DNA from 4 places in the Vibrio kyushuensis genome. Region 1 is predicted to be linked to each of the others. Evidence: predicted binding sites of a transcription regulator. Region 1 holds the regulator's gene; each other region holds the start of a gene.
The links. The regulator PurR, encoded in region 1, represses purine synthesis genes. The targets are predictions, from matches to a motif close to TNANGNAAACGTTTNCNTNA.

Region 1 (5,781 bases):
TTAATTGTTGAGAGCTTATCTCCAAATTTGTTTTGTACCCATTCTTTAAGTAGAAAGCGACTGCTAAGAAATGCAAGAGTCGCCCCAATCGTGCTGGCGAAAGATACAAGCAAAAGACTGGTCCAAAAACCAAATAACGCAGCGCCTAGTAGTGTCACAACAGCTGCGCCAGGTATAGATAATGCGGTAACAACAATATAAATCCCAAAGTAACTTAATGCAGCAACTAAGAAATTAGACTCAATGAATTGTGCTAGAGACTCTTGTTGTGCTTTTGCATTATCTAACGTTAGTAGCTGCCCATAATTAAGAGTAAGGAAGATAATGACGCCGATGAGTAAGAGGCCGAGGAAAAGTTTTTTGTTCATAAATATAGAGCCGATGAGTTTTGGGTGTGCCTATTAAGAACAGCATTAAGACGTAAAAATTTCAATAACAACGAACAATTATCGGATTTAGAAACAGAAGGCAATAAAAAAGCCAACGTATTGACGTTGGCTTTAGCTGAGTAATCCGATTTAAAAGTGGGATTACCTTAATCGACCTGAAAGTTCATCTCTTCGGTTTTGAGGTACGACAGACCAGTGAGTGCCTTTAATCGCTCCCTCTAGTGCCCACAACAGCTCTAATCCCACATCTGAAGCATGTGATTGCTGAATGGCTTTATAAGCCTCTACAGCGCCTCTCTGTTCTAAAGTTGTAACCGAATCAATGCCCGCTTTCTTGAGCATTCTTTCGGTTGCAAGCCTCAGGTTTGGCAGATCCTTAAGACGGTCTGGCTTTGCTGCTGCTTGGCTCTCTTTCTCTTTCTTAGCAATATCGAGTGAATTTTTTGCTTCTGATAGAGTGGATGTCGGATTCGCTAACCAGTCATTAGGCAAAGCATAATACTTTGTAACGACGGGGTGACCGCGTTTTTTATAGACGTACGGTTCATAGCCTTGTTGTTTGAATTTTTTGACTGTATTGCTATCGGCTCTTATATGAAGCTTATCGTTTACAACAAGTGCAAACATTGTCTCTTCGATAAAAATGCCGAAGCCGCCAAACATTGAACGAGACTTTACTCGTCCAAGCTGTTCAAACAGCCTCATTGAGTCTTTTAGTACTGGTTTATCCATGCTGTATGTTCTCGGTGTATGTAAAATACGCCACCAAATCAGGTCCGAGAGATTAGCAAAACATGCAGAAACTGTGTCATTCGTAAGTAAACTTGTGTTTGCATTGTTTGCCATCGGCAACCCCGCTACCTATCAAAAACTCTGTTAAGACAGAAGATCTGGTTTAGGCCGGAGGCTTTGCGTCCCACTTTTTCAAATGGTTTGCCCTGTGCGTGACTTCTATTAAAGACGACCAATTAGGAATGAACTTCACATTTGGATTCTATTACTGTGATGTTTATTCAATAAATTTGTCTCAATAATGAGTCTAAACTATATCACAAAATACGCAAGTTTCGATAAATGACATAACTATTATTTAGTTAGATCGCGAACTGTATTACGTTCTACGATCTCTGGATGCATTTCGAACACACGTTTTTCATGATCTTTGTCTTTAATTCGCTCAAGTAAGATCTCAAAAGCATTTTTACCCACACGTCGTTTAGGTTGGTGAACAGTTGTGAGAGGAGGAGAGAAATACTCAGCCAATTCAATATTGTCGTAACCGATCACTGAAATGTCATTTGGTACATTGACGCCTTTTTGCCCTAGACGACTAATAAGGCCTAAAGCCATCGTATCGTTGAAACAAAAAACGGCAGTAGGCTTGTTATCCATAGCGACAATTTTGTCAGCGGCTAATACGGCTGTATCGCACTCAAAGTTACCTTCTAGAATCCAATCTTCATCGATTTTAAGGTTGGCTTCGGTTAAAGCGCGTTTAAATCCTGCGATACGTTCTTGGCAAGCTGCTTTTTCAAAATGGCCACTTAGGCATGCAATATCGGTATGACCTTTATCAATGAGGTATTTCGTCGCTAAATAACCGCCTTCTTCTGAATTATCGATGATCTTATCGGCTTGAGACGTTTCAGGGCCCCAATCCATAACAACCTTAGGGATGTCAGCATGACGATCAAGCATCTCTCGAAGTTCTTCAGTTAAATCTGAACACATCACTAAAATACCATCGACACGTTTTTCAGCTAGCATGCGAATATAGTCGCGTTGTTTCTCGTATATTCCACCAGTGTTACACAAGATAAGCGTATAGCCTTGACGGTAACAGTAGCTCTCAACACCATCGATCACTTCAGAAAAGAACAAATTGGTTGATTGCGTGACGAGCATACCGATGGTGCGTGTGGTATTGCACTTTAAACTACGAGCAACGGCACTTGGTGCGTAGTTTAATTCGTCTACTGCTTTATTTACTTTTTCTTGGGTGGTTTCAGCCACAAATCGAGTCTTATTTATAACGTGAGATACGGTGGTTGTTGATACGCCGGCTAAGCGAGCAACATCTTTAATTGTGGCCATAATTCCTGTCCTATTAAGTGGCGAAGTAAATAATTTGCGCTTATAAACGGGTTACATCTACAAATCGCTTGTATCTACAAACAAATCAAGTGTCCAAGTGCCTAAAACACAAAAACCGCCTGTAATAGCGGTTTATTATTCAATATAATTGTCATTATCGGTGCTAATTTTAGACGTCATACGTAGTACAAGCAACGAAAACAGACTACTTTGACGTGATCTAAAACCACAATTAGACAATATCATGGCAATTTTTTGAAACTTTGTTACTTTCTGAAGCAGATTGTTTATTCGCCAACCAAATAACGACAATCAAGCTCTAAGAAAGCGCACAATAACTCAGAAACTGATGCGTAGAAGCCGAACTCATCGAGCTTCTGACACTTCTCATTGAACTGCGGTGTCCATGTAAGAATATGTGTGCTGATAAACTGTTCTTGCTCTGCAAGTGCTTCGTCTAAATGCTTTTCTTGTTCTAACTCGTTCGAACGAATAATAAGATTACCTAAGAAATCGAGTTCAACGGCCAGATGGTCAGCAGGTTCATTAAGAGTTTCGTCAACAGTTACACCATGCTGTGCCATTAGCTCTGCCACTTCTTTTGCAGGGACGTCATTGAGAAGGCCCGATTTACCAATGTACATCGACGCATAAGGCAGCGCAGAGTCTTTGTCTGACTTTAAAAAAAGGTCACAGAAGTCAGCAGACAATTCAAGTTGTGCGTCTTCACGGTCGAGCAATCGGTTGAGTGCGTCTACGAGTCTATCGATTGAAGGCTTTAATGTTTCATTTTCACCTAACCCAGTAAGAAACGAACGGATCTGAGGGGTTTGATATTGTGCTAAATCTTGAACCGTCAGTTCTTTTGCGAACAAGCTTGATAGCCACCAATAGATCTCAGCACGTTTTTCGTTAAATGTTTTTATTTCTTGCATGTCGGTCTGCCTTTACAAAAATTCTTCTTTTAGTTTAACGAATAAAAGTGAATAGCGGTAACTACGACTGTGATAAAAATTGAGTAAATATTTAGATTTGTTAACAGAATGGCTAGGTTGTTTTGAATCAATAAACACTCATTAATTGTTCATTTCATTCTTGTAGAGCTAGAATTGTGAGTAATTATGAATAGAATGATATGAGTTTAATCATTCCAACTAATAAACAAGTGGTATAAATGACTTATCATGTACTGGTCGTTGAAGACGACGCGGTAACACGTAGCAAGCTCGTTGGTTACTTCCAAAACGAAGGCTATGCAGTTAGCGAAGCTGAAAATGGCGAAGAAATGCGTGAAGTATTACAAAAAAAGCCCATTGATTTAGTCATGCTTGATATTAACTTGCCAGGCTCTGATGGTCTTATGTTGACACGGGAGCTTCGTGGACAGTCAGATATAGGCATCATCCTTGTGACTGGGCGTACAGACAATATAGACAAGATTGTTGGCTTGGAGATGGGCGCAGATGATTATGTGACCAAGCCTTTCGAATTACGAGAGCTGTTGGTTCGTGTAAAGAATCTTCTATGGCGAATCTCAACAGCTAAAAACGCAACGTCGGTTGCCGTTAAGAAAAACGAAGACGAAAAAGTGATTCACTTTAGCGAGTGGACATTTGATATCCAACGTCGTGCGCTTAGCCGAGAGGGAGTCCCGGTCAAATTGACTAAGGCTGAATATGAGTTATTGGTTGCTCTGTCTTCCTACCCGAATCAGGTGCTAAGCCGAGAACGAATTCTAAATATGATCAGTCATCGTGTCGATGCACCCAATGATCGTACTATAGATGTGTTAATACGTCGTATGAGATCAAAGATGGAGTATGACCCTAAGAACCCACAAATCTTTGTTACCGTCCATGGTGAAGGGTACATGTTTGCTGGTGATTGATTTATAAATCGATTCTAGTGCTATTGGAGTTGGTAAATATTATAAAGCCCGAGGTAAGTGCATTACCTCGGGCTTTATAATATTTAGCTGTTATCTATAAATCGTGATATCACTATCGATAATTAGAAACGTTAAAGTTCGCTGCTTGAAGTGTCTAAAGCGTCTTCTTCATAGTTGGCGGCTTTATCTCGCAATGATTGCCAAATGGTCCCTAATGTTTCATGCCAATAACGCTCAGTCTGCTCTAAATAGCGGGCTTTAGGTGTGTACTTCTCCCAAGGCTGGTTGATGTTTTGGTGCGCTAGGTAGTTCGTCGGAGCAGGAATTGGTTTAATACCAGCTGAATGGAATTCATTTAATGAACGCTGCATGTGGCTTGCAGACGTAACAAGAATTAGTCTTTTCTGCCCAACAAATGCAGCGGCTTGACGCGCTTCTTCCCACGTATCTTGCGCAGTTTCAAGTAAGATAATGTCTGACTTTGAGACACCTAATGCGAGTGCAACTTTTGCCATCATTCTGGCATTACTAAATTCTGACCCTCCGGCGTAGCCAGAAAGAATGAGTTTCGCGCCGGGGTACATACGGGAAACACGAATACCTTCGCTAAGCCTCATCAAAGCAGTTCGACTTAACTCTGATGTCGGTGGGATTTGGTCATCAACGACATGGCCGCTACCAAGAACCATGACATAGTCAACAGACTCATCAACTGGTAAGAAAGCGGAGTAGGTACGCTCCATTGGCATAAGAAGACGGGTTGAAACGGGTTGGAAAGCGATCAGGAAAATACCACAAAGAGAGAACAATACGACAAAACATCCAGTTTTTCGCTTAGCGGTAAACATAATAAGCATCAAGCCTAAAAAACCAACGATTAGTAGCGCAGGCAAAGGCATCAATAACGAAGAAACAATCTTTTTCAGCTCAAACATACAAAAATAGTCCGAAAAAACACCACTTGATAATAAAAATAAGAGAATCCTTCTCTATTCCTACCATTCCTATGACAGAATAGCGGGACAATTTATTATGATAACCCAACTACCGTGGCGAAGGTCTGTAAATTGGACGATATTGCCCACAAATTTGTAAAAAAATCTTATGGGTTAGGTAAAAATTAGCTTCGCCAAGTCATTGTTTGGGAAGAGCTTCAAGTTTTTGCGCCTAATTTTAGGCCGTCATGGAATGATGAACTTTACGTAGATTCTCTCTGAAAAGGGGCCTCAACACGTTAAGCCTGAAAGCGTGATTTCAATCAGGCTTAAATCATCACTATCAGAATTAGTAAGAAAGAAACAATAAGCAGGAAATATATGAGTGAGATGACTCTCAATGTTGCAGAGCAGCCAATTGATGAATTGGTTGGCTGGGTGAAGCAGCACGATTTCTCATTAAACTTGTCAAATG
Region 2 (5,781 bases), on a different contig from region 1:
TTGCTTTTGTAGATGCGCTATCAAAAGATGGTCGCCTTGCTCATGAAGCACTACAAGAACTGCGTAAATTTCAAATTGAACTGATTAACACACTGCTCACTGGTGACACCCAGCAGCAATTAATAGCTCAAATTAATGACGAATTTAGTACGCTTGGCGAACTTACCGCACCTCTAACAGAAGCAGAACGTGCCGCTGTTTTAGGCCACGGTGAAGTTTGGTCGGCTCGATTACTCGCGAATTTATTAACTCAACATAAGCTTGATGCCGTATCACAAGATGCGCGTGCATTTTTACGCACCGAAGCAGGTACTCAACCTGAAGTTGATCGCGCAAGCTCTTACGCATTAATCAAAGATGTACTCGCTCAACACACTCACAATCGAGTAGTGATCACAGGCTTCATGGCACAAGATAGCCAAGGTCATACTGTACTGCTTGGCCGCAATGGTTCTGACTACTCAGCGACGGTGATCGGCGCACTAGCTGAGGTTTCTCAAGTTACCATTTGGAGCGATGTAGCTGGCGTGTATAGCGCTGATCCACGCATTGTAAACGATGCCTGCCTGCTCCCTCTTCTTCGCTTAGATGAAGCAAGTGAGCTAGCACGTCTTGCCGCCCCTGTACTTCATAGCCGCACTTTACAGCCTGTTGCTCAAAGCTCGATGGATCTTCACCTGCGCTGTAGCTATCAAGCAGAATCAGGCTCTACACGTATCGAGCGTGTACTGGCGTCTGGTCGCGGAGCAAAAATCATTACCTCACTTGATGAAGTGCTACTGATTCAACTCTCTTTTGCTCATAGTCATGACTTTGAACGGTTAGAAGCAGAAGTTCTTCAAAGTCTGAAACGTACTCAACTAGAGCCGCTTGCCTATGAAGCTCAAGCAGATCAATACCAACTTCGCCTTGCTTATACGGCGGAAATTGCCAGCGGTGCTTTAAGCCACTTGCAAGATGCCGCGATTGAAGCTGAAATTAAACTCAAGGAAGGTTATTCGCTAGTGGCTGCTGTTGGCGCAGGTGTAACCAAGAATCCAAATCACTGCTATGGCTTCTATCAGCAATTAAAGTCATTACCTGTTGAGTTTATCTCTGAGGCTCAATCTGGATTAAGTCTGGTTGCCGTCACACGTAAAACACCGATTACCCCATTAGTTAACGCTATCCACAGTCAGCTATTCCAAGCACAAAAACGAGTTGCGATTGCCCTATGTGGTAAAGGCAATATTGGCGCTAGCTGGCTTGGGCTCTTTTCAACGCAAAAAAGTGAACTTGAAAAACGCCGAGGCATGAGTTTTAACCTTGTCGCGGTTGTCGATAGCCAGACCTATTGGTTTGATGACCAAGGAATCGATGCTAGCAGCGTTGAAAAGCACTTTAGTGATGAAGCAGTAGCAAACGATGGTAAAGAGTGGATAGAGCGTCTTGGAGCAATTCAAGGCTATGACGATGTGATTGTTCTTGATGTCACTGCAAGTAAAGCTTTGGCTAATCAATACCTCGATATTGCAGCGCAAGGTATGCACCTGATCTCTGCAAACAAGGTGGCAGGTTCAGCATCAAGCCAGTACTACAATCAAGTTCAAGATGCGTTTAGTAAGATAAACCGCCACTGGCTGTACAATGCAACAGTAGGTGCTGGTTTACCGATTAACCACACTGTGCGCGATTTGCGTGAGAGTGGTGATGACATCATGGCGCTATCTGGAATTTTCTCTGGCACGCTGTCATGGTTATTCCAGCAGTTTGATGGCTCAGTTCCCTTTAGTGAGTTGGTTGATTTAGCGTGGCAGCAAGGTTTAACCGAACCCGACCCACGCGCTGATCTAGATGGATCAGACGTGATGCGTAAGCTAGTGATCTTAGCTCGTGAATCTGGGCTTAATATTGAACCAGAAAACGTTAAGGTTGAGTCTCTTGTTCCTCGTGAACTTGCCGACCTGCCACTGGATGATTTTCTTGATAAGAGCGCGCTACTGAGCGAAATTTTGGCCGAGCGTTTAGAGAAAGCTCAGCGCGAAGATAAAGTACTACGCTACATAGCAAGACTAGAAAAAAATGGTGATGCAACTGTAGGAATTGAAGCGCTCAATAAAGAACACGCGCTTGCGAACCTGCTGCCTTGTGACAATATTTTTGCCATTGAGAGTAAGTGGTATAAAGACAACCCACTAGTAATTCGTGGCCCAGGTGCTGGACGTGAAGTCACCGCAGGGGCGATTCAGTCTGACTTAAACCTACTTTCGAGTCAGTTATAGAGTAATAGCCAAAGCCTCTGCTTTTTATTAAAAGTTAAAGGTTATATTCCGAAAAATAAAATCAATAAAGGATTAGAGCCATTTCTAATCCTTTATTTTAGATACTCCCTCTTCCCCTTGAATTTTTTAATCAGTCCTGATTGAAATAGTCTCATCATCTACATGAGAAAAATTCATAGTCACGCTGTTGACATTAAAACGTATTCATTACATCCTGTAGACATATAGACGTCTAAACGTCGATTTCAAAAGTTTGGTGATTGGATTGATCACAGGGAGAGTAAGATGGGATATACACACGCAGGTCACATAGACGCACTAAATCAAAATGTTGCTGAGCTTTCAGATAGCATCAATGTGTCATTCGAGTTTTTTCCACCAAGCAGTGAGAAGATGGAAGAAACGTTGTGGAACTCTGTTCACCGTCTGAAAACTCTACAGCCTAAGTTTGTTTCTGTAACATACGGTGCAAACTCTGGTGAACGTGACCGTACTCACTCCATCATCAAAGATATTAAAGATCAAACTGGCCTTGTTGCTGCCCCTCACCTAACTTGTATCGACGCCTCTCGTGACGAGCTAATTCAAATTGCTGATGACTACTGGAATAATGGCATCCAAAGCATTGTTGCCCTGCGTGGCGATATTCCAGCAGGTGGCGGCGCACCAGAGATGTATGCGTCAGACCTAGTTACGCTACTTAAAGAGCGTCACGATTTCGATATTTCAGTAGCAGCCTTCCCTGAGGTTCACCCTGAAGCAAAAAGTGCCCAAGCAGATTTAATTAACCTTAAACGTAAGATTGATGCGGGTGCAAATCGCGCGATCACGCAGTTCTTCTTTGATGTAGAAAGCTACCTGCGTTTTCGCGACCGCTGTGTAGCGGCTGGTATTGATGCTGAAATCGTACCGGGGATACTTCCAGTTTCTAACTTCAAGCAAGCTTCTCGCTTTGCTGCGATGAATAACGTAAAAGTGCCGGGCTGGATGGCAAAACAATTTGAAGGTTTAGATGACGACCCAACAACTCGTCAACTGGTTGGTGCTAGTCAAGCGATCGATATGGTTCGAACACTAAGCCGTGAAGGTGTAAAAGACTTCCACTTCTACACACTAAACCGAGCTGAGATGACATATGCACTGTGTCATACGCTAGGTGTTCGCCCACAAGGTTAGTACGACTTTACACAATCTATAAAAACAAAAACGCCGACGATCTCTCGTTGGCGTTTTTATTGAATCTGTAATAAGCCTAGTTCAAATAAACCAAGCTGTAATAAACGTAACGCTTATTCTACTTCATCCATTTTGCCAAGTAGACCACGGATGCGTTCTTGCCATGCAGCTTGCTCTTGTTGCATCTGTTCTGCTTTCTGCTCTAGAGCTTCACGGTTGGCTTTCAGCTCACTCGCTTCGCTTGCTAGTTGCTGCTTCTCTTCTTTTAATTCTTCAACTTCCATTTGTAGCAAAGAAATTGTGTCTACTGCTGTTTGAATCTTTGCTTCCAGTTGCTCTAATACTTCAAAAGACATTTTAGCCTACCTTTACATTATATGGTGAGTGTTGCTCTTACCCCCATTCTACTCAGCCGTGCGCTGATAAACACGTGCTATATTCGATAATTCATATCATTCGCTCAAAATTCATACGCATATTGACAAACACCTGACTCGCGTACCGATAAGCCAGTAAATTTCACTCAAAATCCCTCAATTGGAAGCGATTAGACAAAAATGCAAACGTTTTCTTTTTGATGTGGTAAAATCGCGCCGAAATTTCCTATTCCCTTTCTTATTTTGGAGTCATCATGAAACGCGACTTAGCTTTGGCTTTTTCACGAGTTACTGAAGGTGCTGCACTAGCAGGTTATAAATGGCTTGGCCGTGGCGATAAAATTGCTGCTGACGGCGCTGCTGTTGAAGTTATGCGCACACTACTAAATAAAACCGAAATTAGCGGTGAGATCGTTATCGGTGAAGGTGAGATTGATGATGCTCCGATGCTTTTCATTGGTGAAAATGTAGGTAAAGGTGGTGATGCTGTTGATATCGCAGTAGACCCTATCGAAGGTACTCGCATGACAGCGATGGGCCAATCGAACGCTCTTGCTGTTCTTGCTGCTGGCGAGAAAGGTAGCTTCTTGAAAGCACCAGATATGTACATGGAAAAACTCGTGGTTGGCCCTGGCGCTAAAGGTTGTATCGACCTTGATAAACCACTAACAGAAAACTTAGAGAACATTGCTAAAGCACTCGGTAAAACTCTGGATACGCTAGTAGTTACCACTCTTGCAAAGCCTCGTCACGATAAAGTGATTGCAGATATGCAAGCGATGGGCGTACGCGTTTTTGCTGTGCCAGATGGCGATGTTGCCGCTTCTATCCTAACTTGTATGCCAGACAGCGAAGTTGATGTGATGTACTGCATCGGCGGCGCACCTGAAGGTGTGGTTTCTGCTGCTGTTATTCGCGCACTTGACGGTGACATGCACGGTAAGCTCCTTCCTCGCCACGAAGTTAAGGGTGATACAGAAGAGAACCGTAAGTTCGGTGAAGAAGAGCTAAAACGTTGTGCTGAAATGGGCGTAACGACAAATATCGTTCTAAAAATGGAAGATATGGCGCGCAGTGATGATGTTGTTTTTGCAGCAACAGGCATCACCAAAGGTGACCTTCTAGAAGGCATCACTCGCCAAGGTAATATCGCAACAACAGAGACGTTAGTGATCCGTGGTCGCTGCCGTACGATTCGACGCATTAAGTCTATTCACTACCTAGAGCGTAAAGACGCTGAAGTACGTGATCATATTCTTTAATTAGCGTGTATTGATATAGAAAAAGGCTTCATTCTGGAAGCCTTTTTTGATCGTCACATCTGGCAAGAATTACTCCGAGTGAGTAACCACTACCTTATGCCCCTCTGTATCAGGTACAAAGTCCACGAAGTGGGTAATCGCATCTAGCGCGTCTTCTTGATAGTGAGTCACATACAAAAGCTGGCTCAGATTCGCTTTAGCAATACGCTCTAACGCGAAATACACCAGTTTACGGTTAATAAAATCAAGCCCTTGGTAAGGTTCATCAAGTACCAGTAGTGCAGGTTGTTTAATCAACGCACGTCCAATCAATAACAACCTCTGCTGACCGTAATCTAGGCTACGAAAGCTGACATTAGCAAACTCGTTCATTTCCAGCACTTCTAGCCATTGATGCGCCGATTCTATCTGCTTTTTACTTGGCTGATCGTAAAGTCCTATTGAGTCAAAGTAGCCGGATAACAGTACATCCAACGCTTGGCAACCCACGCGATATTGCAGATGCAGAGCTGATGAGACGATACCGATTTGGCGCTTAATATCCCAGATGCTCTCACCACTGCCACGCTTAAATCCTAATACGCTGATATCGTTGCAATAGCACTGAGGATGGTCACCCAAAATCAGCCCAAGTAAGGTGCTTTTCCCACAACCATTAGGGCCACGGACCTGCCAATGTTCACCTTGCTTAACCTGCCAAGTGAA
Region 3 (5,781 bases), on a different contig from region 1:
CAGCAAGATCATACGCAACAAGCTTTGTTGAACATGGGTTGGTTGTTACTAGTGGTCTCGCGCTAGGTATTGATGGTTATGCACATGACGGAGCATTGAATGCAGGAGGACAAACCGTGGCTGTATTAGGCTCTGGTTTAGATGAAGTTTATCCGGCAAGGCATCGAAACCTGGCTCATCGAGTAGTTGATTCTGGTGCGCTAGTTTCAGAGTTTGCACCTCACATTAAGCCAAGACCGGCTCACTTCCCTAGGAGAAATCGGATTATTAGTGGCTTATCGGTGGGCGTACTGGTTGTTGAGGCGGCGGAAAAAAGTGGCTCATTAATTACCGCAAGGTATGCAGCAGAGCAGGGAAGAGACGTATTTGCTATTCCTGGTTCTATTTATAGCGGAGTGAGTCACGGTGGTAACTCATTGATTAAAAACGGTGCGTGTTTAGTTCAAAGTGAACAAGATGTGTTAGATGAAATTGATACCTTGGTAAACTGGTCTATTAATCAAAGAGCCAATACTCAGGCGGATTTATTTGATAAAATAGATAACGAAGAAGAATTGCCATTTCCTCAACTGTTAGCTAACGTAGGAATAGAGGCTACGCCAGTTGATATTCTCGCGAGCAGGACCAATATACCTGTTCATGAAGTCATGATGCAGCTCTTGGAGCTTGAGCTTTCAGGGCATGTTGTTGCAGTTTCCGGTGGCTATATTCGTAATGGGAGGGGCTAGCTATGATGATGGACATACTGATGTATTTGTTCGAAACCTATATCCATAGCGATGCAGAATTGCAAGTGGACCAAGATGAGCTAGAAGACGAGCTTCTTCGAGCGGGGTTTCACGAAAAAGATATTTATAAAGCCCTTCATTGGTTGGAAGAGTTAGCGGCGTTACAACAAAGTGACGAGCACTCAGCAATTACAACCAGTGCCGCGACATCCACCCGTATTTATACGGCAAAAGAGATGCAGCGGATAGACTTAGAGAGCCGAGGTTTTCTACTTTTTCTAGAGCACATTAAAGTACTGACGACTGAAACTCGTGAGATGGTCATTGATCGTGTGATGGGTTTAGAGACGAACGAATTTGAATTGGATGACTTAAAGTGGATTATTCTGATGGTGCTGTTTAACGTACCAGGGAATGAAAATGCTTATACGCTAATGGAAGAGCTGTTATACACAACTGAGCAAGGTATTTTGCATTAAGTTTTCTTTCATTTAACCACTGATTAAGAGTCCGATGAGCAGTAAAATCGATCAAACACTATTTTCAGGTCATGAGCATGCAATAGAGCATGAAGCGTGCCCTAATTGTGATGGCGAACTTCAGCTTCGTCATGGTAAACACGGCCCTTTTCTTGGGTGCAATCAATACCCAAGCTGTGACTATATTCGTCCATTACATCAAAACGATGGCCATATAATCAAACCGCTCGGTGTCGCTTGCCCATCGTGTGAGCATGAGCTTGTCTTACGTCAGGGGCGATATGGTATGTTCATCGGGTGTAGTCATTACCCTGAATGCAACCATATTGAATCGCTAGATGAGCAAGAAGATGAAAATGCGCCACAATATGCTTGCCCTGATTGTGGAAAAGGTCATCTAATTGAGCGTAAAACTCGATTTGGCAAATTATTCTATGCGTGTGAATGCTACCCTAAATGCAAATTTTCGGTGAACTTACCTCCGGTAAAAGGTCGATGTGAAGAGTGTGGTTTCCCATTGTTGGTGGAGAAGAAGCTGGCGAGTGGGATTAAAATTCAATGCGCTGATAGACGCTGCCATCATACTCAGTCATAACTCATGCGATATGTTTGCATTCTAAATTTTGAAAACAAAAAATGACGCGAATGCGTCATTTTTTATTCGTCTTTATAAGCTTAATTAATTGATATTTTGTGCCAATTCATGAATGGCAGGATAGGCATCTTTATCGAGAATATCAGCGAGTGAAGATAAGGTATGCTGAAGCTCTGCTTGAGAGTGAGCACATACATTAATATGGCCCATCTTTCTTCCTGCACGCTTCTCTTTTCCATACCAATGTACATGGCAACCTTCGGTTGAAAGTAGGCTTTCAGGTACACAGTCTTCGCCAAGGATATTGATCATTGCCGTTGGGCGTATCAATTTGGTACTACCGAGTGGAAGCCCTGTTACTGCTCGAAGGTGGTTTTCAAACTGACAAGTTTCCGCACCCTGTTGAGTCCAGTGTCCTGAGTTATGCACACGTGGTGCTATCTCATTAACTAGAAGCTGGCCATTCACATCAAAAAACTCAAGAGCAAGTACACCCACATAATCGAGGCGATTGGCAATAGCGGTAAACATCTGCTTGGCTTGGCTTTGTAGCTCAAGATCATCGATGGCCGTTGATAAGCTCAATACACCGTCGGTATGAACGTTCTCAGCGAGTGGATAAACTGAAACACTGCCATCTTTTGCTCTAGCACCCACTAATGAGACTTCGCGGTCAAAACCTATGAATGCTTCAGCAACGATAGCTTGGGTTGGAGAGGCGGCGATACATTCAGCCATCTCTTGCCAAACTGTCTCAACACAATCGAGAGATTTTAGACGCCATTGGCCTTTACCGTCGTAACCACCAAGCGCACTTTTTAGCACCATTGGTAGTTTGACATGCGCAATTGCTGCATCAAAATCTTCGCGAGTATTAATGATGTAATACGGCGCGTTTTTCACCTGAGCGTCATCGAGTAGTGCTTTTTCTATTCGGCGGTCACCACCAGCTTTAATGGCTTCAGTGCTTGGTAGAAACTTTCCGCTTTTTTCACAGACATCAAGAACATCATGTGGGATGTGCTCAAATTCAGCGGTAATTACATCGGCCTGTGCAATCGCATTATCCAACCCATGACCTATCACAGCCTGAGTTAGAGGGTGAACAATGTCTTCACTGTTCACGTCAAATGCGGATATCTCAATATTAAGTGGTGCGCCAGCCAGTGACATCATTCGAGCAAGTTGCCCGGCACCTAATACCAATACATGCATGATTTAGTCCTCAGCAGGGTTTGGATTTGCTAATACAGTATCCGTTTGCTCTGTACGGAACGCTTCTACTTTAGCCATAACACTCTCATCGTGTGTACCAATAATTTGAGCGGCCAAAATACCAGCATTTGCAGCGCCAGCTTCACCGATAGCAAGCGTACCAACCGCAATTCCCTTAGGCATTTGAACGATAGATAGTAGAGAATCCATGCCTTTTAAAGCGCGAGATTGTACTGGTACACCTAATACAGGAACGCTTGTAAATGCCGCTGCCATACCTGGAAGGTGAGCTGCACCGCCAGCACCAGCAATAATGACTTTAATGCCGCGCTCTTTTGCACTTGTCGCGTAGTCCGCCAGTAGTTGAGGAGTTCTGTGCGCAGAAACGACTTTAGTTTCGTAAGGAACACCAAACTGATCCAGCATTTCTGCTGCTAGTTTCATTGTTGGCCAATCTGACTTAGAACCCATAATAATGCCGACTTTCATCTCAAACTCCTTCAAGCTTCAATAATTTGGTGAGCGGATATTTTGGGCGCATTATACGGGGAAAATCGCATCAAGCAAACGATTGCGTTGCTCTTGGTAGAAGATTGATACATTTTATAAACAAATAGCTTTAGGCACTGATAGTGATTATTTGTACACTTATGATAATCACCGCTGATAAATAAGAACTAGGAAGTCATCGTGAAGAATATTGAGCAAGTGAACCAAGCCTTGCAGCAAGGAGAAGTTATCGCATACCCAACCGAGGGTGTCTTTGGTGTTGGATGCGACCCTGATAGCCCTGAAGCGATACAAAAATTGCTGGAATTAAAGCAGCGTCCGGTTGAAAAAGGCTTGATTCTCATTGCTGCCAATTACGAGCAGTTATTGCCGTACATTGATGAAAGCCAGCTTAGTGCAGAGCAACTGATGGCGGTACACGCAACCTGGCCAGGGCCTGTAACTTGGATAATGCCAACTAGTGATAAAACTTCTTCATGGGTGTCGGGGCAATTCGATTCTATTGCGGTCCGTGTTACTGACCATCCATTAGTGCAAGAGTTGTGTCTCGCATTTGGTAAGCCTATTACCTCAACCAGTGCTAACCTTACTGGCCTTGATCCATGCATGACATCTGAAGAGGTCGAGGTACAATTGGGTGATAAGCTATTTTCTATTTTAGATGGCAAAACAGGTGGGCGTGATAAGCCGAGTGAAATTCGCGATGCCAAGACCTCTAAAGTATTAAGACAAGGCTAATAAAACGATTCAATGATAAAGATAACGAAAGCAGCGTAGGAATAAATAATGGCAAGTATTGATAAGAATAAGGTAAAGCAGTTTTTATTATCGTTACAAGACAAGATCTGTGCTGAATTAGAACAAGTCGACGGTACAGCGTTATTTAAACATGATGACTGGGAAAAAGGCCCGACCGAGCGATTAGCAGGTGGTGGTCGTACTCGCGTAATGCGTAACGGAAATGTCTTTGAGCAAGGCGGCGTTAATTTTTCTCATGTATTAGGCGAAAAAATGCCAGCTTCCGCTACGGCTCATAGACCTGAACTCGCGGGGCGAAGATTTGAAGCAATGGGGGTGTCATTAGTGATGCACCCAAAGAATCCTTATATTCCTACCTCTCACGCTAATGTTCGTTTCTTTATTGCAGAAAAAGAGGGTGAAGACCCGATCTGGTGGTTTGGTGGTGGCTTTGATTTAACACCGTTTTACCCATTTGAAGAAGATTGCCAGTATTGGCATAACGCTGCTAAAGAAATCTGTGAACCGTTTGGTTCTGAAGTCTACACGGAACATAAAGAGTGGTGCGATAAATACTTCTTCTTACCACATCGAGATGAAACTCGTGGTGTGGGCGGTTTATTCTTTGATGATCTTAATCACTGGGAGTTTGATAAGTGCTTTGAGTACATGAAAGCAGTAGGTGAGGGTTACATTACCGCCTACGTTCCCATTGTCCAAAGAAGAAAAGAGACCTTATTTGGGGACAGGGAGCGCCAATTCCAACTGTACCGTCGAGGGCGCTATGTTGAATTTAACCTAGTGTACGATCGTGGCACTTTGTTTGGCTTACAGAGTGGGGGCCGTACGGAATCCATTTTGATGTCGATGCCACCACTCGCTCGTTGGGAGTATTCCTACCAAGTTGAAAGTGGCTCTCCTGAAGCTGAGCTCTACGATCACTACCTAAAACCTCGCGATTGGTAATTGTTACCTATATATAGAGGCTTTCTTCTCTATATAGATAGTGATAGGGTCATAACATCAGGCAAACGCCTTTTGATATGACCCTTTTTTATCTGATAGGTTAAGGATATGACTCAGCAAATAGATCGTTACGTCGTTTTCGGCAATCCCATAGCACAAAGTAAATCTCCCTTCATTCACACTCTATTTGCTCGACAAACCAATCAACCGCTCACCTATATTACGGCTTGTCCTCCTAAAGGTGGCTTCAAACAGGCAGCAACAGATTTCTTTTCTGAAGGCGGCAAAGGCTGCAACATTACAGTGCCATTTAAAGAAGACGCGTATCAGTTTGCTACACGGTTAACAGAGAGAGCGCAGTTGGCTGGCGCGGTTAATACGTTAAAAAAATTAGATGATGGAGAAATTATCGGTGATAACACCGATGGTGAAGGCTTAGTTCAGGACTTACTTCAATATCAGGTGCCGTTAAAAGGCGCTCGTATCTTACTTATTGGTTCGGGCGGTGCGGCAAGAGGTGTTATTAAGCCTTTACTCGATCAGAACCCCG
Region 4 (5,781 bases), on a different contig from region 1:
GGTGGCAAGCAGCTACGTTTAGATGAAACTTACCGCTTCACAGTGCCAAGCTACAATGCCGCTGGTGGTGATGGTTACCCTAAACTGAGTGCACACCCTGGCTACGTAAACACAGGCTTTGTGGATGCTGAAGTACTGAAAGACTACATTGAAGCGAATAGCCCACTTGACGTAAACCTATACGCACCTTCAGGTGAGATGGTTTATAAATAAGTTTATTTAAAGTGAAACAGGCTGAACGTTAAATTATCAGTTTGAATTCAATAAGAGAGCGGTGCACATTGTGCGCCGCTTTTGTTTTTAGGGAATCTATGTTTTATTAAGTTAATTGATATTGGTTTTGAATGATGGCTAAGGAAAGAGACGTGACCCCAGCGATTGACTGTGCGAAGAAAAATAAGATACCCCACACGATTCATCAGTATGACCATGATCCCCGAGCCACTAGTTTTGGTATGGAAGCGGCTGAGGTATTAGGCCAAGACCCCAATAAGGTATTTAAAACACTACTGTTTTGTTTGAACGGTGAGCCTAAAAATCTGGCAGTTGCGATTATTCCTGTCGCTCATCAATTGAGCCTTAAGTTGGCCGCCAAAGCTGCGAAAGCCAAGAAAGCGAATATGGCCGATGCAATTGTTGCTCAAAAAGTAACAGGTTATGTTGTGGGTGGAATTAGCCCTCTTGGGCAAAAAAAACGGCTTCCCACTTTTATTCATCAAAGCGCAATTGAGTTAGGCACAATCTGCGTTAGTGCAGGGAAGAGAGGCCTAGAGATCGAATTGTCTGCTGAGGATTTGGCTAAATTAACCAATGCAGACTTTGCTTGTTTGTGTGATTAGGTTTCGTACTTTGGTAATTAATAGAGATGAATACGAGAGCGGCAAGAACTAATTAGGTTCTTGCCGCTTTTTAATTACTTGTCAATGAACTCAATTTATTCTATTTGGAGTCTTCTTCCATCTGAGCATTATCAACAACGTGATTCTCACCCAAATCGTGCGGCAGGATAAGGTTAAGCACGATAGCAACGATACCACATAGGCTGACGCCTTGAAGGCTGAACTCACCAATACCAAACGCCATGCCACCGATACCAAAAACAAGGGTGACAGCAACAATCACTAGGTTACGTGACTTGTGCAGATCAACGTTATTCTTAATAAGAGTATTCAGGCCTACTGTTGCGATTGAGCCGAACAGTAGAATCATAATTCCGCCCATAACGGGTACTGGAATTGTTTGAAGTAGTGCACCAAGTTTACCAACCAGAGCAAGAACAATTGCAGTAACGGCAGCCCATGTCATGATGACTGGGTTAAATGCTTTAGTCAGCATAACGGCGCCAGTCACTTCACTGTAGGTTGTATTTGGTGGAGCACCCATCATTGAAGCGGCAATGGTTGCCACCCCGTCACCCGCGATAGTGCGGTGAAGACCGGGTTTCTTTAGGTAATCTTTTTTGGTTACATTTGAAATAGCTAACATATCACCAACGTGTTCAACCGCAGGTGCAATGGCGACAGGAATCATAAATAGAATTGCGTTGATGTTGAATTCTGGCGTAGTAAAGTTTGGCATCGCAAGCCAAGCAGCTTGTGCTACAGGCGTGAAATCAACAACACCAAAGTAGAGGCTAAGTGCGTATCCAGCCATAATACCGCCACATATTGGCAGTAACTTTAGGAATCCTTTAGCAAAAACACTGATTGCAATGGTAACGATAAGAGCAACACTTGATATCCAGAGAGAAGCTGTGCCATCAATTAATTGAATGCTGCCATCCCCTGTTTTGCCTAGCGCCATATTAACGGCAACTGGAGCCAAGCCTAAGCCGATAACAATTATCACAGGGCCAACGACAACAGGTGGAAGAAGCTTATGAATAATCTCGACGCCTCGAACCTTAATGACTACGCCCATCAGAACATAAACAACACCAGCGGCCATTAGACCACCCATCGTTGCACCAATGCCCCACGTTTGAACACCAAACATAATCGGTGCGATGAATGCAAAAGATGACGCTAAGAAAATTGGTACTGAGCGACGTGTGATCACCTGAAATATTAGGGTACCGACGCCTGCGCCAAACAAAGCAACGTTAGGATCAAGCCCAGTAAGTAGTGGGACAAGTACTAGTGCACCAAAGGCGACAAAAAGCATTTGTGCACCTTGAATTGCATTCATCATGGTAAGTTCCTGTTTACAAAATGTCATGAGTGAAAAAGAGATGTTAAAAAAGCGATGGGATTTTATCACTAACGAAAACGTTTGCGGTGGATGAGATCAAATTAATTCATTTAAATTATGAATTCTGTTTGCGAATTGAAACATCTTGGTCAAATTCTCACACTATCTTGAAGTCCATTTCTTGCTCACAGGTTGATAGTTGCTTATCATCTACGTTCGCAAGCAATTATCTAGGAAACGTATGCGTCATTTAGCTTTATTGGTCGTGGGTTTATTGGCCCTTCCTGTTCATGCTCTTACTACTGTTGATTTGTATCGCTCTGAAATCACAATCGATCAAGAGAAGCAGAACGGTGATGCCGCTGCTCGAGTTGAAGGCATGAAAGAGGTGATTATTCGTGCCTCTGGTGATCGTGATGCTGTTAATAACGAAGTGGTTAAAAAAGCACTTCGCCAGCACTCTCAATATTTATCTCAGATCAGTTATGGTCAAATGAATGACCAATCCTCGATACGTATGAATTTCAGTGCTCCTCATATCCGCAGCTTATTAAGTCAGGCTCAATTGCCATTTTGGCCTCAGTCTCGCTCAAACCTGTTGGTGTGGTTAGTTGAAGATTCAAATTTCGAACGCAATATTTCTTGGGAACATTCATCGACTCGAACGCTCAATCGCATTAAACATGAAGCGCAAGTACGTGGCTTACCACTTACCGTTCCTGTCGGTGATTTTGATGATATTACCGGTATCGCTATTTCTGATGTGTGGGGTGGTTTTGTCGAACCGATCAGTGCAGCGAGTCAACGTTATCCAAGTGATGCGGTATTGGTTGTTCGTGCCCAAGGTAACAACCTGCGCTGGACACTCTATGATCAAAAACCAGACAGTATGATGTCTCGATCTCAAACGCCTATGACTGGTAGAGAATCAGGCTCTCAGTCAGCGGCAGACATGATTAATGCATTGAGTGATTACTACGCTAACAAAGACGCAGTAGTCGTTGCTAGTGAGTCGTCAGAAGCTGTAATGGCACAATTTACTTTGATTGATAGCGCACTCGACTTCTTTCAACTGGAAAACAAGCTCAAGTCATTATCTTCAGTTGCGTCGTTGGATATCTTAAAGATCCAAGGTACTACGGTGACCTTTAATGTTCACCTATTAGCATCTCAGCAAGACTTTGAGCAAGAAGTCTTGCGTATGGGACAAGTGACCAAGATGCCTGAACTCATCTTACCTAACGAAACAAGCAGTGAAACTGAACATCTGATCAATGTTGAAACGGATTCTGTTAACTATGTAAATGAGTCAATCGATGGCGTAGATCCAATTATTGCAGAGCCTATTCTTATGGACTCAACAGTTGCAGAATCAGTTGAAGTTGAAAAAAGAACATTACCTGCGACGTCTTTACAGGTTCAATCATCACAAATGGAGTCATCAACCGACATGACGTTACCACAAACGGATGAAGAACCAGTTATCGAGTTGAACCCGATACTTAGATTTGAATGGCAAGGTCAATAATCAAAGTACCCATTTAACTTTGATAAGGTAAATAAAAATAAACCGCAGAATAATTTCTGCGGTTTTTTTACAAGGGATGGATTTTGAGCTAATTCATGATGATCTCGATAGTAATCTCATCAAACGAGTAAACCTTACCGCCAAACTTCTTACTAAATGCAGTTGCATCGTCTTGCTTACTAAAGCTTGCGAGTGTCATTCCCATCGCACCCTTCTGGCTTGATCCCACAACATACCAAGCGGTACGCCCATCGATAAAGTACTGATCATCAGGTTTATGCCAAGGTGTTTTGCTCATGTCGTGGACAAACACTTCGCGTGCTTGAGTTACATTTTCTGGTTGAAGTAGAAAGGCGAATAGGTCACGGGTCGAACAAAATTTATTCACGTGATCGCCAGTTGATTGATAAGACTCACCTTTTGGGCCAGGGAAGTTGCTGATGATCATTCCGCATAAATGACATTCGTCTGCGCTTTCAATGGCAACAGCTTGACGAAGCATTTTCTCTTGAGGCTCCTCGCTGCAACCCAATAACACCATACTGAAAAGAGCAAGTAAGTACGTTTTTTTTGTGAAGAATAAATTCATTGTTAGTCCTTATTAAAGCGTTTTCTATGACGTTAAAGTGTTTTCTTACGGAAAATAGCCAAAGCGATACATAGTGGCACAACGACCCATGCGAGCATGGTGAAGAGTAAGCTGGTGGTCGAATAACTATTATTGATTGCAACTGCCAATACACCGCTGATATCACTAGTATTGAGCGCTGAAAGATTGATTAGACGAAAAAGGTCCGCAGGATTTAGCATCATAAGTTGAACCAAGTCATGCTGACTTAGACCATCACTGGCACCCACAAGTAGGGCTAATAGAGCCAAATCAAACACCAATACGAAGAACAACCATGTCATTAAAGCGACACCTGCAGCTTTAGACTTTTCGCTGACCACAAGGCTAATTACATAAGCAATACTGATAAAGCTCAAACCAAGCAAAATAGAGGTGAGTATAAACAGCCCAAATGCTTCCCATACCGAAGCGAAATCACTGGTGACACTGAGCATGAGCCCTGCGCTACCAAAGCCAATAATCGTGGCCAGCGCAATAATGCTAGCCTGACCGATAAACTTGCCTAGGAGAAGTTGCCCATGGCTAATGGGGTAGGTCATCAGTAGCAGTAGCGTCCCAGATTCCTGTTCACCCACAAAGCTGTCGTAACAAAGAAGTAGCGCAATAAGGGGGATAATAAAGACCGATAAACTCGATAAACTCGCAATGGTGGTGGAAATTGAAGGAGCGCTCAATGTTCCCGACGCAGCACTTCCATAGTAGCTAAGCCCGATAGACAATAACGCGAAAATACAGGTAATGGAGACTAACCAACGGTTACGCAACCCATCTTGAAACTCTTTAATACCGACGGCTAAAATTGGATTCATTGCTTCACCTCGTTATCCATTGATAGGGTTTTTATTGGGTTCGCAGAAGTAGATAAAAAGTGTTGGTAGATTTGCTCGAGGTTTGCAGGTGTCACATGAATATCATGCAACGATTCGTAGTTGATGAGTTCTTTTAACACGTTGATCTTTTCTGACTCAGGAATATGAAGTTTATCGGTTTCAACCATAAAGCCTGATAGACGCTCATTTGTGGCTAAGGCGCCATTGATACCATGAGTTTTAATGACGACAGGAAGTTGGGCTTGTTGTCGTAGCTGCGCAAGAGTTCCTGATGCGACTGTGCTGCCCTTTGACAGAATCATTGCGCGGTCGATGTGTTTTTCAACGCCAGGTAAAACGTGGGAGCAAAGTACAACGCTCGCACCTTGGTCTTTCAATTGGTCAACACTCTGGTAGAAGTCTTGAGTTGCAATAGGGTCAAGACCAACGGTTGGCTCATCTAGCAACAAAAGCTTAGGTTCACCTAGGAATGCTTGTGCTAGACCTAACCGCTGACGCATCCCTTTTGAGTAGTGTTTTACTTGTCGGTGTTTGGCATCAAGAAGACCAACCTTCTCAAGCAGCGCTTGAATATGACTTTTTGGTACAGATTTCAGGCGACC

Region 2: a site for PurR is predicted at 3,993-4,012, ahead of glpX (class II fructose-bisphosphatase). Genes of this name have one in related genera too.
Region 3: a site for PurR is predicted at 3,577-3,596, ahead of purE (5-(carboxyamino)imidazole ribonucleotide mutase). Genes of this name have one in related genera too.
Region 4: a site for PurR is predicted at 2,260-2,279, ahead of L4D20_RS06865 (uracil-xanthine permease family protein). Genes of this name have one in related genera too.

What each region holds. Positions count from the first base shown of each region.
Region 1 is NZ_JAKJSV010000004.1:265,237-271,017, forward strand. Features, by position in the region: gene L4D20_RS10355 (TVP38/TMEM64 family protein) at 1-368, opposite strand, end outside; gene L4D20_RS10360 (TfoX/Sxy family DNA transformation protein) at 531-1,121, opposite strand; cyclic di-GMP riboswitch class I at 1,234-1,337, opposite strand; gene purR (HTH-type transcriptional repressor PurR) at 1,476-2,483, opposite strand; gene torD (molecular chaperone TorD) at 2,771-3,418, opposite strand; gene torR (two-component system response regulator TorR) at 3,658-4,371, shown strand; gene elyC (envelope biogenesis factor ElyC) at 4,503-5,306, opposite strand; gene mukF (chromosome partition protein MukF) at 5,688-5,781, shown strand, end outside.
Region 2 is NZ_JAKJSV010000007.1:231,418-237,198, forward strand. Features, by position in the region: gene L4D20_RS16810 (bifunctional aspartate kinase/homoserine dehydrogenase II) at 1-2,261, shown strand, start outside; gene metF (methylenetetrahydrofolate reductase) at 2,547-3,437, shown strand; gene zapB (cell division protein ZapB) at 3,551-3,793, opposite strand; gene glpX (class II fructose-bisphosphatase) at 4,069-5,076, shown strand; gene L4D20_RS16830 (ATP-binding cassette domain-containing protein) at 5,146-5,781, opposite strand, start outside.
Region 3 is NZ_JAKJSV010000015.1:1,829-7,609, reverse strand. Features, by position in the region: gene dprA (DNA-processing protein DprA) at 1-728, shown strand, start outside; gene L4D20_RS22530 (DUF494 family protein) at 731-1,207, shown strand; gene L4D20_RS22525 (DNA topoisomerase family protein) at 1,242-1,802, shown strand; gene L4D20_RS22520 (5-(carboxyamino)imidazole ribonucleotide synthase) at 1,887-3,017, opposite strand; gene purE (5-(carboxyamino)imidazole ribonucleotide mutase) at 3,021-3,506, opposite strand; gene tsaC (L-threonylcarbamoyladenylate synthase type 1 TsaC) at 3,708-4,265, shown strand; gene hemF (oxygen-dependent coproporphyrinogen oxidase) at 4,314-5,231, shown strand; gene aroE (shikimate dehydrogenase) at 5,340-5,781, shown strand, end outside.
Region 4 is NZ_JAKJSV010000003.1:81,528-87,308, reverse strand. Features, by position in the region: gene ushA (bifunctional UDP-sugar hydrolase/5'-nucleotidase UshA) at 1-213, shown strand, start outside; gene ybaK (Cys-tRNA(Pro) deacylase) at 366-839, shown strand; gene L4D20_RS06865 (uracil-xanthine permease family protein) at 940-2,190, opposite strand; gene L4D20_RS06860 (DUF2066 domain-containing protein) at 2,432-3,718, shown strand; gene L4D20_RS06855 (nitrous oxide reductase accessory protein NosL) at 3,807-4,307, opposite strand; gene L4D20_RS06850 (ABC transporter permease) at 4,340-5,158, opposite strand; gene L4D20_RS06845 (ABC transporter ATP-binding protein) at 5,155-5,781, opposite strand, start outside.